2 regions of the Beijerinckia indica subsp. indica ATCC 9039 genome follow, and region 2 is predicted to be linked to the other one. Evidence: predicted binding sites of a transcription regulator. Region 2 holds the regulator's gene; the other holds the start of a gene.
The links. The regulator LexA, encoded in region 2, represses DNA repair genes until DNA is damaged. The targets are predictions, from matches to a motif close to TGTTCNNNNTGTGTTCNG.

Region 1: a site for LexA is predicted at 1,907-1,924, ahead of parE (DNA topoisomerase IV subunit B). Genes of this name have one in related genera too.

What each region holds. Positions count from the first base shown of each region.
Region 1 is NC_010581.1:1,409,397-1,414,252, reverse strand. Features, by position in the region: gene BIND_RS06180 (P-II family nitrogen regulator) at 1-277, shown strand, start outside; gene glnA (type I glutamate--ammonia ligase) at 335-1,744, shown strand; gene parE (DNA topoisomerase IV subunit B) at 1,986-4,061, shown strand; gene BIND_RS06165 (serine hydrolase domain-containing protein) at 4,094-4,856, shown strand, end outside.
Region 2 is NC_010581.1:1,629,412-1,634,267, forward strand. Features, by position in the region: gene trpC (indole-3-glycerol phosphate synthase TrpC) at 1-370, shown strand, start outside; gene moaC (cyclic pyranopterin monophosphate synthase MoaC) at 381-863, shown strand; gene BIND_RS07210 (molybdopterin molybdotransferase MoeA) at 860-2,140, shown strand; gene lexA (transcriptional repressor LexA) at 2,312-3,025, shown strand; gene BIND_RS07220 (hypothetical protein) at 3,249-3,488, shown strand; gene BIND_RS07225 (hypothetical protein) at 3,628-3,969, shown strand; gene BIND_RS07230 (ParA family protein) at 4,252-4,856, shown strand, end outside.

The DNA.
Region 1 (4,856 bases), 220 kb from region 2:
TGCGGCCGGTGTTTCCGGCCTCACCGTAACCGAAGCCAAGGGCTTTGGACGGCAGAAGGGCCATACCGAGCTTTATCGCGGCGCGGAATATATCGTCGATTTCTTGCCGAAAGTGAAAGTCGAGGTCATTGTGCCCGATTCCTTTGTCGAAGGTGTCGTGGACGCCATCCGCAAGGCAGCGCGCACTGGCCGCATCGGCGACGGCAAGATTTTCATTTCCTCCATCGAAGACGTGGTGCGGATCCGAACAGGTGAAACTGGCCTGGACGCCATCTGACCCATTGTGCTTCCAACTTCCCGCAACCTTCACTCATTCATTTCACGAGAGGCAAGCATGAAGACCGCCAAGGATGTGCTCAAGGCGATCAAGGAAGACGATATCAAGTATGTTGATTTTCGTTTTACCGATCCGCGCGGCAAGTGGCAGCATGTCACCTTCGACGTCAGCATGATCGATGAAGAGATCTTCACCGAAGGGACGATGTTCGACGGATCCTCGATCGCCGGCTGGAAGGCGATCAATGAATCCGACATGACTCTTCTGCCCGATCCCACAACGGCGACGATCGACCCGTTCTTCGCGGCGCCGACCATGGTCATCGTCTGCGACATTCTCGAGCCCTCGACCGGCGAGCCCTACGGCCGTGACCCGCGCGGCATCGCCAAGAAGGCGGAAGCTTATGCCGCTTCTTCCGGCATCGGTGATGTCGCCTATTTCGGCCCCGAGGCCGAATTCTTCGTCTTCGACGACGTGCGCTTCAAGGCCGACCCTTACAATACGGGTTTCGTTCTCGATTGCTCGGAACTGCCCTCCAACACCGATACGCCCTATGAAGGCGGCAACCTCGGCCACCGCATCCGCACCAAGGGCGGCTATTTCCCGGTGCCGCCGCAGGATTCGGCGCAGGACATGCGCGGTGAAATGCTCGCCGCCATGGCGGCCATGGGCGCCAAGGTTGAAAAACACCATCACGAAGTCGCGTCGGCCCAGCACGAACTTGGTCTGAAATTCGGCCCGCTCACCACCATGGCGGACCATATGCAGATCTATAAATACTGCATCCATCAGGTGGCGCAGAGCTACGGCAAGACCGCGACCTTCATGCCGAAGCCGGTCTTCGGCGATAATGGCTCCGGCATGCATGTGCACCAGTCGATCTGGAAAGACGGCAAGCCTGTTTTCGCCGGCAACAAATATGCCGACCTCTCGCAGGAATGCCTCTATTATATCGGCGGCATCATCCGTCATGCCCGCGCGCTGAACGCCTTCACCAATCCGTCCACCAATTCCTACAAGCGTCTGGTGCCCGGTTATGAAGCCCCGGTCCTGCTCGCCTATTCGGCGCGTAACCGCTCGGCCTCCTGCCGTATTCCTTATACCGCCAATCCCAAGGCCAAGCGCGTCGAAGTGCGCTTCCCCGATCCGATGGCCAATCCCTATCTCGCCTTCTCGGCCATGCTGATGGCGGGCCTCGACGGTATCGTGAACAAGATCGATCCCGGCCAGGCGATGGATAAGGACCTCTATGATCTGCCGCCGAAGGAATTGAAGAAGATTCCGACGGTCTGCGGCTCGCTGCGCGAGGCCCTTGCCAATCTCGACAAGGACCGCGCCTTCCTCAAGGCCGGCGGCGTCTTCCACGATGATTTCATCGACAGCTATATCGAGCTTAAAATGGCCGATGTGATGCGTTTCGAAATGACCCCGCATCCGGTCGAATTCGACATGTATTATTCCTATTGATTTTCGATAGGACCTGATGAACTCAATGAGCACGGTCCCTCGGGACCGTGCTTTTTTATTGGATGCTCTATCCTTTTTGAAAATGCATCAAATGGGTCCCAAAAGTGGGAGCCAGTTTTGGGTCTGATGCTCCAGCCTCCATCCGAGAAGATGGGGATATTCTGTTTTTGTTTTGTTCCCTTCCTTGCGTTGCCATGCGATAAAGCACGACAAGGATTGATCTGCTTTAGGATAGGACTTGATGGCAAAAACCGGCGATCTCTTCGGCACCTCGGCTCGCAAAGCCGCCCCACGTGGCGCGGACAAGGGAGCCGATAAGAGCGCGGATAAGGGAACGCCCAAAACTCCACGCGCGCTGCCTTCCGGCACGCCGGGCGAAGCCGGCTATACCGCCGCCTCGATCGAAGTGCTCGAGGGTCTGGAGCCTGTCCGCCGCCGTCCCGGCATGTATATCGGTGGCACGGACGAGACCGCCCTGCACCATCTTTTCGCCGAAGTGCTCGACAACGCGATGGACGAGGCGGTCGCCGGCCATGCGACCTTCATTGATGTCACATGCGAGACCGGCGGCTTCGTGACCGTCATCGACAATGGGCGCGGCATCCCGGTCGATCCGCATCCGAAATTTCCGAAAAAATCCGCGCTCGAAGTCATTATGACGACGCTGCACGCTGGCGGTAAATTCGATTCTGGCGCTTATCAGACCTCAGGCGGTTTGCACGGCGTCGGCGTTTCGGTCGTCAATGCCTTGGCCGAGGTGCTCGAGGTCGAAGTGGCACGCGGCCAGATTCTCTATCGCCAGACCTTTGCGCGCGGCCTTCCGACGAGCAAATTGCAGGAAGTCGGCAAGGTGCAGAACCGGCGCGGCAGCAAGGTGCGCTTCAAGCCGGACCCGCAGATTTTCGGTGAACAGGCGCATCTGAAACCCGCGCGTCTGTTTAAAATGTCGCGCGCCAAGGCCTTTCTCTTCAAGGGCGTCGAGATCCGCTGGCATTGCGCTCCCAGCCTCCTCCCGCATGACGGTTCGGTGCCGCAAGAGGCCGTTCTGCATTTTCCGGGCGGCCTCAAGGATTATCTGACCCAGGATATCGAGGGCAAAAGCCTCGTCACCGAACAGATCTTTGCCGGCCGCATCGAGAAAGAGGGCGGGCATGGTTCTCTCGAATGGGCCATCGCCTGGCTCGCGGACGATGATGGCTTCGTCCATTCCTTCTGTAACACGATTCCGACGCCGGACGGCGGCACGCATGAGGCGGGTCTGCGCGGGGCCTTGCTGCGCGGGCTGAAGGATCATGCCGAGCGGATCGGCCAGACCAAACGCGCCTCGATCCTCACCAATGAAGATGTCATGGTCTCGACCGCGGCGCTTCTCTCTGTCTTCATCCGCGAGCCGGAATTTCAGGGCCAGAACAAGAGCCGGCTCATGACCACCGAAGCTTCGCGCCTTGTCGAGGGTCCCCTGCGGGACGCCTTCGATCATTGGCTCGCGGCCTCGCCCTCACATGCAGCGAAACTGCTCGATTGGAGCGTCGAACGCGCCGAGGAACGGCTGCGCCGGCGCGCCGAAAAGGATGTGGCGCGCAAGACCGCGACGCGCAAGCTGCGGCTGCCCGGCAAGCTCGCCGATTGCACCAATACAGCCTCGCAGGGCTCCGAGATCTTCATCGTCGAGGGCGATTCCGCCGGCGGTTCCGCCAAACAGGCACGCGATCGGGCCAATCAGGCCGTTCTGCCCCTACGCGGAAAAATCCTCAATGTCGCCAGCGCCACCCGCGACAAGCTCACGGCCAATCAACAATTGGCCGATCTCATCCAGGCGCTCGGCTGCGGAACGGGATCCCATTACCGGCATGATGATCTGCGCTATGAGAAGATCATCATCATGACCGATGCCGATGTCGACGGCGCCCATATTGCCTCGCTGCTCATTACCTTCTTCTATCGCCAGATGCCGAAACTGGTGGAAGGCGGCCATCTCTATCTGGCAGTGCCTCCCCTCTACCGGTTGACCCAGGGCAGCAAGCAGGTCTATGCGCGCAATGAAGCGCATCGCGACGCTATCATCAAAAAGGAGCTGACGGGCAAGGGGAAGATCGAAATCAGCCGTTTCAAGGGCCTCGGCGAAATGATGGCGTCGCAGCTCAAGGAAACGACGATGGACCCGGCCAAGCGCAATCTCTTGCGCGTCGTCGTGCTGGCCGAGGACCGCGAGGAAACCTCCGATTCGGTCGAGCGGCTGATGGGCAATCGCCCGGAAGCACGTTTTGCCTTCATCCAGGAACATGCGGCCTTCGCGGGTGATCTCGTCGTCGTGTGATCAGCAGAAGACCGATCATGGGAAGGAAAGACATGGCTTTGCAACGATGCCTCGCCGCATTCATCAGCCTTGTCTTTCTCATCCTTCCTCTTCAAGCGGCCGATACGATTGTTCCCGCACGGGCTCCAGATCTGCCCCTGCCCCGTGCCAAACCGGAAGATGTGGGTTTTTCCTCCGAACGGCTCGCACGCATCGGCGCAATTCTTCTGCAAGACATCGAGCATGGGCAAATCCCCGGCGCCGTGCTCGCCATTGCGCGACATGGCAAGCTCGTTTTCCTCCATGCCTATGGCTGGCGCGATAAAGCCACCCATAGTCCGATGACGACGGATACGCTCTTCAACATCGCCTCGATGACAAAGCCCATGACAACGGTCGGCGCTTTGATGTTGTATGAGCGTGGCCTTTTGCTGATGAATGATCCGCTGACGAAATATTTCCCGCAATTTTCTGATCAGCGTGTCGCCGCACGCGATGACAAGGATAACATCACGACGAATAGTGTTCCCGTGACGAACAAGATCGTCATTCAAGACCTTTTGCGTCATACATCGGGAATCGTTTACGGCAATCGGGGCACGAGCCCGGTTCATAAAATGTATCCGGAAAGCAGCGTCACCGCCGCGTCAGAGATGACCGGCAAGGCTTTTCTCGACAAGCTTGCCGCGCTGCCGCTCCTCCATCAACCGGGAGCAGTGTGGGATTATGGGTTTGGCCTTGATATTGTCGGGCTCTTGATCGAATCCGTGAGCCAGCAATCCCTCGGGTCCTATCTTGAAGCCAATCTCTTTGCCC
Region 2 (4,856 bases):
GCGTGATGCCGCGCGGGAGCTTGGCATGGATTGCCTCGTCGAGGTGCATGACGAGGCGGAACTTATCCGCGCCCTCCGTCTTGAAACCCCGCTGATCGGCATCAATAATCGCGATTTGCGCACCTTTAATGTCTCGCTCGAAACCAGCGAGCGGCTCGCCGCCAAAATTCCGGATGATCGCATGATCGTCGGCGAAAGCGGCATTTTCACCGCGCAGGATTGCGCGCGGCTCAAGGCCCATCGCATTGGGACCGTGCTCGTTGGCGAAAGCCTGATGCGGGAGCAAGATGTGACGGCGGCGACACGCCGGCTGCTCGATCTGCCGCCGGAGGCCGTGACGGGCCCGGTCCATGCCGTTTTGGAGTCATGAGGGGCGCTTCATGAGTTCCTTGACCCATCTGACGAGCCATGGCGAAGCCGTCATGGTCGATGTCTCCGATAAGGCAGAGACCGAGCGGGTCGCGATCGCCGAGGCCCGGGTCGTCATGCGTATGGAAACGCTGGAACTGGCTCTCTCGGGCAATGCCGAAAAAGGCGATGTCGTGGCAACGGCCCGGATCGCTGGCATCATGGCCGCGAAAAAGACGCATGAGCTGATCCCGCTCTGTCATCCGCTGCTCCTGACCAAGGTTGGCGTCGATCTTGAACCCGATCCTTCGCTGCCCGGTTTTCGCGTCCAGGCCCTTGCCAAGGTGAAGGGTCAGACTGGCGTCGAAATGGAAGCTTTGACCGCCGTCTCCGTGGCCTGCCTGACGCTTTATGACATGCTGAAGGCCGTTGACCGTTTCATGCGCATTGAAGGAATAGGCCTCCTGGAAAAACAGGGAGGCAAATCAGGTTCCTGGAAACGAGAAAAAGAATGAACGCGGTTGCCCCGCACAAAAATGCAGGTCCTGTTAAAACGGACCAACCGAAACCGGCCCTGTCCGTCGCTGAGGCGCGCCGGACGATTTTGACGAGCGTCGCCCTGCCGCGCGCCGTCGAAACCGTGGCCCTTGCCGAAGCGCATGGCCGCACATTGGCCGCGCCTCTTGCCGCCAAGCGCACGCAGCCGCCCTTCGCCGCTTCGGCGATGGATGGCTATGCGATCCGCGCTGACGATCTGCACAGTGCTCGCGCGCCGGTCAAACTCACGCTCATCGGTGAAAGCGCGGCGGGCCATGGTTTTGCCGGCACAGTCGGGCCTATGGAGACCGTGCGGATCTTTACCGGTGCTCCGGTGCCGGAAGGCACCGATACGATCCTCATCCAGGAATTGGTGACAATCGAGGATGGTTTGATCCTGCCGCAAAAGACACCGCCGCGTGGCCGCTACATTCGCGAGGCGGGTCTCGATTTTCAGGAAGGGGAGATTCTGCTTCCGGAGGGGCGCCGCTTGAGCGCTGCCGATCTCGCTTTGGCGGCGGCGATGAACCACGCTGTCGTGCCGGTGACGAAACAGCCGCGTGTTGGCATTCTCGCGACGGGCGATGAATTGGTGCGGCCGGGCGAGGCGCTCGGACCCTCGCAGATCGTCTCTTCCAATTCCTACGCTATTGCGGCGCAGGTGCGTGCCGCCGGCGGTCTGCCCGTCGATCTTGGCATTGCGGGGGATAATGCCATAGCGCTTGCGCAAGGCATTGCCGCGGCCCGCATGCTCAAGGTCGATGTGCTGGTGATCTCGGGCGGCGTGTCCGTCGGTGATTACGATCTCGTGCGCAAGGCTTTGTTGCAGGAAGGCATGGAATTGAGCTTCTGGCGCATCGCCATGCGTCCCGGACGGCCGCTCATTCATGGCATGCTGGGAGATATGGCGATTTTGGGTCTGCCGGGTAATCCGGTCGCCGCGCTCGTCTGCGGCCTGCTGTTTTTGACACCCCTTGTGCGTATTTTGGATGGAGAGGCTGGCGTGCTCGAAGCCGATCCGAGCGAACCGGCGCTTCTTGCCGAGGCGCTTCCCGAAAACGATGCGCGCGAGGATTTCTTGCGGGCCACTTATGTGCGGACAGACAATGGTCTGCCGTCCGTCACACCCTTTGCGGCGCAGGATTCCTCCTTGCTGCATGTGATGGCCGAGGCCAATTGCCTGTTGATTCGACCACCTCATGCTCCGACCGCTTCGGCTGGCGACCCATGCCGGATCATCCGGCTTGATCGCTAAAGCATCTTGCGGAACACAGGGCGAACAGATATAGTCTGTTCACTGTTTGTTTAAGGTTTGCGGGCAATTTGCGGGGGCATATCCGCAAACAGGGTCCGCTTCCAAGCAGTCAGCCTGGGACGTTTGCCGCAATGTCAATCGTTCTTCTCAAGGGATGAAAGGGCCGGGACGATGCTCACCAAGAAGCAGAGCGAATTGCTGCGCTTCATTCATGAACGTCTCAAGGAAACCGGAGTCCCACCGTCCTTTGACGAGATGAAAGAGGCCCTGGACCTCCGCTCCAAATCGGGGATTCATCGTTTGGTCATGGCTTTGGAGGAACGCGGCTTCATCCGCCGTCTTCCCAATCGCGCGCGCGCCCTTGAAGTGGTGCGTCTGCCCGATGCCGCGACGCCGCCCGTGCCACCCCACGGCAGGAAATTCTCGCCCAGCGTCATCGAGGGAGATCTTGGCCGCGTCAGGCCACATACTCCGCATACTGACGACGAGGATTCGGAACTTACCACGGTCGCCATCCCCGTCATGGGGCGGATCGCCGCCGGCACGCCGATCAGTGCCTTGCAGCATCGCAGCCATACGATCGGCCTGCCGATGGATATGCTGCCTGCGGGCGAACATTACGCCCTGGAAGTGCGCGGCGATTCCATGATCGATGCTGGCATTCTCGATGCCGATACGGTGATCATCCGCCGCCAGGATAATGCGGAAAACGGCGATATCGTCGTCGCCTTGATCGATGATGAAGAAGCAACCTTGAAACGTCTGCGGCGGCGCGGGGCCTCGATCGCGTTGGAACCCGCCAATTCGGCCTATGAGACCCGGATTTTCGGGCCTGATCGTGTGCGTATTCAAGGCAAGCTGGTCAGCCTCATCCGGCGTTATTGAGGCATCCTCGAGCCCAGCGCGGGTTATGCCTCAACGGGAACACTGAGGCTCTAAGCCTTTATAAGTACGCAGCTTTCCATAGGCGTCGCGGTTCAGCCCTTCCAACCCCAAGTCTGGGGGAATTCCTCCTGTTCAGACCAGCTCCGCCACGGACGATCGCTCGACGCGTCCCTGGTATGAAGTCTGCGTGCGGGGTTTTCGCGTTCAGCCATTGGAGGGGACTATGCCAGAAATCAAAATATTGACCCGCGATAGCATCGCCCCGCAAGGAGACTTTGTGTCTGTCACTAGACGCATCGCTCCCAATAAGAGTGTGGTGACCGATATTATCTGCATGAAGGATGGCGCGGCGGTCAAGACCATCACGGACCGCCAATTGACACCCGATGTGGCGATTCAAAAAGCCTCGGAAATCGCGGACGATCATGATGTTGATTGGGTCTATGTTCTCGACCTTTCGTGAATGGAAAGGCGATGGTGCGTTGACTGCGGCAGAGCCAAATGCCTTGGCCGATCTGATGCAACGGCCGGAAACCAGGCCGCCTGTGGTCCTTTGCGCTAAAAATCAGGAAGCGTTATAGGCTCTCGGAAAGAGAGAAATCATGGAACCTATGATGGACCGGGATCAAATCGTTAAACAGCTTGCCGGCTTGGAGGTCGACCTCATCAACCGCATTTGGGGATGCGTGGCAGAGGAAGAAGATACATTCGAGTTCATTTCACGACAGCTCGTCGATAAGCCGGAAGATGTCGACCTGCAGAATTTCATCAATCACGCCTTGACCGGCGTTCTGCTTGCGGTCGCCTTTTTTCGTTTCAAAGAGACGATGAAGCCTTTTCTCGGGCCAAAAGAAATCGAAGAGGCTTTCATGCGCATGGCCCATAACAAGGCGAAGAATGTCGTCGATCATTGGCATGAGCAATCAGAGGGCAGTGCGGATTGAGGCCGCAGTCGATCAAAGCCCCGGTTCCAGACCAAGGATGAAGGGAACCCATTCAATGTCTGAGGGGGAGGCGGCTGTTTAAGCGGACATTTTTCAATGCGGCTTTTGCGCCAAAAAGAGACACTCCCAGATCTGTTGCTAAATGGCAAAATTGACTCGGAGCAGATGCTGGGATTGGGAAGGTGCATACGCTCAGTAAAGCAATAGGGAATTTATGAAATCGTCCATTGAAGTTGAAGAAAACCCAGATAAATTGCCTCTGTTATTTATCGAGACTGTCTAATGAAACCTGATATCGTCACGATCTTCAACAACAAGGGCGGCGTGGGGAAGACCACTCTGACTTACCACCTAGCGCATGCCTTGGGTGATCTAGACAAGAAGGTCCTTCTTATCGACCTCGATCCTCAGTGCAATCTAACAATCTTTTCCCTGCCTATGGAAACCATCCACGACATCTGGGTCGCAGAGGATGATTTCATTGAGGATTTCGCGGCCACACGATCCAAAACTTCTAACTCCGATTTTCAATCATTGTTGAGAAAGCCCCGGTCTATCCATTTCGATCTCAAGCCAACAGAAGACGGTACCGCAGAGCTCGAGTCTTTGCCGCCGCCGGTGATGCTGAATAACAATGTCCATCTCATTCCCGGGCGACTGACGCTTCACCTATTCGAGGCGAAGATCGGCGAACGCTGGAGCGGGATCTATCAGGGCGACCCGCTCGCAATCCGAACCGCTACGCGGGTTCGGCAGCTGGCATATGACTACGCGGCATACCACGGATATCACCTAGTCATATTCGACACCTCGCCGAGCCTCGGAGCATTGAACCGTCACCTCCTCACCCTTGCGGACGGGTTCTTAATTCCGTGCTCTCCCGACCT